2 regions of the Spirillospora sp. NPDC049024 genome follow, and region 2 is predicted to be linked to the other one. Evidence: riboswitches for the same ligand, from Rfam matches in the RefSeq annotation. Region 2 holds a riboswitch; the other holds the start of a gene.
The links. Region 2 has a riboswitch for glycine ahead of gcvT (glycine cleavage system aminomethyltransferase GcvT). Riboswitches for the same ligand answer to the same signal wherever they lie in the genome.
Positions count from the first base shown of each region.

Region 1: it holds a riboswitch for glycine, as region 2 does, so the genes downstream of both, gcvP (aminomethyl-transferring glycine dehydrogenase) here and gcvT (glycine cleavage system aminomethyltransferase GcvT) in region 2, are expected to answer to the same signal.

Region 1 is NZ_JBEZFD010000032.1:16,253-18,633, forward strand. Features, by position in the region: gene gcvP (aminomethyl-transferring glycine dehydrogenase) at 1-1,146, opposite strand, end outside; glycine riboswitch at 1,319-1,413, opposite strand; gene AB0C21_RS39065 (lysylphosphatidylglycerol synthase transmembrane domain-containing protein) at 1,685-2,381, shown strand, end outside.
Region 2 is NZ_JBEZFD010000006.1:169,400-171,780, forward strand. Features, by position in the region: gene gcvH (glycine cleavage system protein GcvH) at 1-145, opposite strand, end outside; gene gcvT (glycine cleavage system aminomethyltransferase GcvT) at 218-1,312, opposite strand; glycine riboswitch at 1,386-1,472, opposite strand; glycine riboswitch at 1,477-1,572, opposite strand; gene AB0C21_RS13280 (hypothetical protein) at 1,828-2,190, opposite strand.

The DNA of each region.
Region 1 (2,381 bases), on a different contig from region 2:
GGCGCGCAGGCCCGCGGCGATCTCGGCGGCCCGGCGGTGCGTGCGCTGCGCGATCGCGGCCAGGCCCTCGGGCCCGTGGTAGACCGCGTACATGCTCGCCATCACCGCGAGCAGGACCTGGGCGGTGCAGATGTTGCTGGTGGCCTTCTCGCGGCGGATGTGCTGCTCGCGGGTCTGGAGCGCCAGCCGGTAGGCGGTGGCGCCGTCCGCGTCGACGGACACGCCGACGAGCCGCCCGGGGAGCTGGCGCTGGATGCCCTCGCCGACCGCCATGTAGCCGGCGTGCGGGCCGCCGAACCCGTAGGGGACGCCGAACCGCTGCGCGGAGCCCACCGCGATGTCGGCGCCGGCCTCGCCGGGCGGGCGCAGCAGCGTCAGCGCGAGCAGGTCGGCGGCGACGACGGCCTTGGCGCCGCGCTCGTGGGCCTGCGCGATGACGGGCTCCAGGTCGCGGACGGCGCCGGAGGCGCCCGGGTACTGCAGCAGCACGCCGAAGAAGTCGCCGTCCGGGAGCCCGCCGGACAGGTCGGCGACGACCACCTCGATGCCGAGCGGGACCGCGCGGGTCCGGACGACCTCGATGGTCTGCGGGAGGGTGTCGGCGTCGACGAGGAACGTCCCGGGCTCCTTGCGCCTGGACACGCGGTGCGCGAGGGCCATGGCCTCGGCGGCGGCGGTGCCCTCGTCCAGCATGGAGGCGTTCGCGACGGGCAGCCCGGTCAGGTCGCCCACCACCGTCTGGAAGTTCAGCAGGGCCTCGAGGCGGCCCTGGGAGATCTCCGGCTGGTAGGGCGTGTAGGCGGTGTACCAGCCGGGGTTCTCCAGCACGTTCCGCATGATCACGCCGGGCGTGGTGGTGCCGTGGTAGCCGAGCCCGATCATGGACGTCAGGACGGTGTTGCGGGACGCCAGTTCGCGGAGCCGGTCCAGCGCGGCGGTCTCGCTCAGCGCGGGCGGCAGGTCCAGCGGCCGGGAGGTGCGGATGGCGGCGGGGACCGCGTCGTCGATCAGCGCCTCGGCGCCGGAGTAGCCGATGGCGGCCAGCATCCGCGCCTGGTCGCTCGGGGACGGGCCCACGTGCCGGTCGGCGAACGCCGACCGCGGGTGCTGCGGCGCGGCCACGGGGGCGAAGAACTGGGCGGTCATGGAAGGCCTCCTGGCTGCTGCGGTCGCTCAGGTGCGCCGCCGGCGCGGGCCGGCGGGCCGGTCTCCCCCTCTGTCATCGGCACCTGAGAGCTTCACCCGCGCGGCGGGGTTTCCCCTTCGGTGAGCCGCCCTTCCCCGCGCGCGGGGATCGACGCCTGCTTTCCAGAGGTGCCTCGTCCGCGCGGTCCTTTTGCCTGAGAGGTTCCGGGGAGGTTGCCCCTTCGGCGCCCCACGCTGGCGGCGTGGGGACTCTCCCGCACAGGGTCGACGGCATGTCCTAGGACGAACCCTACCCAAAGGCGCGTCCACCGGGTGGTTCCGGCCCGCCGCAAGGGCCGCGCCCTTCCGGCGCCGGAGGTCTACCGGCGAGTACCATGTGCTCACCCACCTGGGACGGGAGGGGCTCGGGCCGCACGGGGGCGGGGAGGTGAGGCTGCGGGATGGACGCGCGTCCCGGCGGCGCTCCACCGACTCGACGGCGCGCCGCCGGGTCTGGGACGCTGGCCACGATGACGGATGGCCGGAGCGGCGGTACGGCGTGACACAGACCCACGACGGCGCGGTGCGCCCGGCGCCGGGCGCGTCCGCCGGCGTCCCCGTCGAGGAGCCCGCCCAGCCCGACCGGATCCGCCGCCCCTCCGACGCCTTCCGGTTCGCGGCGTCCGTCGTGGGGCTGGCGGCGGTCATGCTGCTGGTGTCGATCGCGCAGCAGACGACGCACGGCCTCCAGACCGACATCGCGCAGGGCACCGCGCACGCGCCCCGGCCGCTGCTGACGCTGGCGACGCTGGTGTCCAGCTTCGGGGTGCTCGCCGTGCCGATCGCGTTCGGGATCGAGCGGCTGTTCCACAAGGACGGGACGCGCGTCGCGATCGCGCTGCTCGCCGCGATGATCGCGTTCGGCGTCACGGTGGGCCTGGACGACCTGGTGGTGCGGGCCGCGCCGGGCGGCGTGCTCGACTCGCTGATCTGGGGCGGCACCGAGACCGCGCCGGTGCACACCGACATCGCCCCGGTCATCGCGTTCGTCAGCGCGGTGGGGATGGCGGGCCGCGCCCGCTGGCAGGCCGCGACCTGGACCATGATCGGGCTGGCGGCGCTGACCGGGCTGACCGCGTCGTACGCCTCCGTGGCGGCGCTGGCGGCCACCTACCTGCTGGGCCGCGCCATCGGCCACGGCACCCTGTACGCGGTCGGGACGCCGAACCCGCGCCCGCCCGGCAGGACCGTGGTGG
Region 2 (2,381 bases):
AGGGCTGCAGCTCGATGTAGACGATCTCGCCGAGGGCGTCGGCGGCGTGCGCGGTGATGCCGACCGTGACGATGCCGTCCTCGCCACCGAGGCCCGACACCCACTCGTGCTCCTCGCTGTAGCGGAGCTCCTCCGGAACGCTCACGATCACTTCTCTCTTTCCACTGTGGGGCGGGGCCCCACACCGCCGGACAACTTGTTCAGGAACGCTTGCAGATCAGGACCGCTTGTAGAACGGCAGGGCCACCACGTCCACCGGCTCGTGCCGGCCGCGGACGTCCACGGCGAGGCCCGTCTCCTCGACGCCGCTGTCGAGGTACGCCATGGCGATCGGCGTGCCCAGTGTGGGCGACGGGGCGCCGCTCGTCACGACCCCGCACGGCGTGCCGCCGGACGTGACGACCTGGTACCCCTTGCGGGGCGCGCGACGCCCCCGCGCGACCAGTCCCACGAGCCTACGGCCCGGAGGGGTCTGCGCCTGCGCCGCCAGGGCGGTCTTCCCCACGAAATCGACGGGCTTGTCCAGCTTCACCACCCGGCCGAGGCCCGCCTCGAACGGCGTCGTCTCGGCGGTCAGCTCGTTCCCGTACAGCGGCATCCCCGCCTCCAGGCGCAGGGTGTCGCGGGCCGACAGCCCCGCCGGGACCACCCCGTCCACCGCCGCGAGCGCCTTCCACAGCGGGACGGCGTCGGACGCGTCGACGAACAGCTCGAACCCGTCCTCGCCCGTGTACCCGGTGCGGGCGACGAGCGCGTCCACGCCCGCGACCCGCCCCGCGAGGATCGCGTAGTACTTCAGGCCGTCCAGCGGCGCGTCGGTGAACCCTTCGAGGATCCCCTGGGAGCGCGGCCCCTGCAGGGCGATCAGCGCGTAGGAGTCGGAGCGGTCGTCCACCGCGGCCTCGAAGCCCGCGGCGCGCTCGACGAGGGCGTCCCGCACGACGGCGGCGTTCGCCGCGTTCGCGACCACCATCCACGTCTCGTCCGCCAGCCGGTAGACGATCAGGTCGTCCAGGACGCCGCCGTCCTGCCCGCAGATCATCGTGTAGCGGGCCTTGCCCACCGGCATCGGCGACAGGTTCCCGACCAGCGCGTAGTCGAGCGCGTCGCCCGCGCCCGGGCCGGAGAGGAAGATCTCCCCCATGTGCGACAGGTCGAACAGCCCGGCACCGGTCCGGACGGCCTGGTGCTCGGCGGTCTCGCTCGCATAGCGGAGCGGCATCAGATAGCCGGCGAAGTCGACGAGATTCGCGCCGAGGTCCTCGTGGACGTCGTGCAGCGGCGTCTTCTTCGCGGTCTTGTCGGCGGACATGGGTTCGGCTCCTTCGTCACGGGCGCGCGTGGTCCATCGTCCCACTCGCGCACCGGGCGTATCGGTGCCTCCCCCTCTGTCATCGGCGCCTGAGAGCTTCACCCGCCGCGCGGCGGGCTTTCACCTTCGGCGGGGGACCGGGGTCCCCGCTTTCCAGAGGTCGCCTGGCCCGTGCGGTCCGTGGGCCTGAGAGGTTCCGGGGAGGATTTGCTCCTTCGGCGTCCCCCACCGGCTGCAGGGGACTCTCCCGCACGGGATAGTCGGCTGCCGAAGAGGCTAGCAGTATTCATTGCGTTTCCCCAGGGTCGAGGCCTGGGGGCCTCGACCCTGGGGAAACGCGGGCGATCGCTGGCATCGCTCCGGCTCGCCTTGCGGCTCGCTGCGCGATCAGATTCTCGCTTCGCTCGAATCTGCCTTCGGACGCGATCGCGACTCCCCGGGTCGTCACCGGGTTGAGGCGGCGGCTCAGGTCGGTGCGCCCGTCCCCGTCTTCGTGCCCTCTTGCGTGGGACTCGTCAGTTGGAGGGGGTGGTCGGTGGGGGTGACATCGACTTCACGCAGGTTTGGAGGGCGGCCTTGATCTTTTGCAGTTCGTCCGGGGCCGGGGTCCTCGTGGGGTTGGGGGTGGGCATCTGCACGCCTTGCTTCTGCATGCAGTCGTTGAAGGCCTTGACCGCCTTCGACTGAGCCGGGGGGAGGGGCGTGGCCTCCTTGCCCGTTCCCTGCCCGGGGGTGGAGGGGGCCGGGGACGCGGCGGTCGGGGCGGGGGAGTTCGACGTGCCCGCTGCCTGGCCGCCCTCGTCGGAGCCCCCGCAGCCGGCCAGGGGCAGGGCCAGGGCCAGGGCCAGGGCGAGTACCGCTACATGACCGCGCTTCAAGGTGGGAACCTCCGTCGACCGGGGTGGGAGCGCCCATGATGCGGGGTCGGCGGTACCTGCGGATACGCATCCGCATGCCAATGCCGCGCGGCCGGGTTAGCACCTCGACGCAAAGGAGGCGGCGTTGTGCGGGTTCTTCGTTCGCTTCAACCGGATCGGGGGCCGTAACGTACTCTGAATTGGTCGCTGGA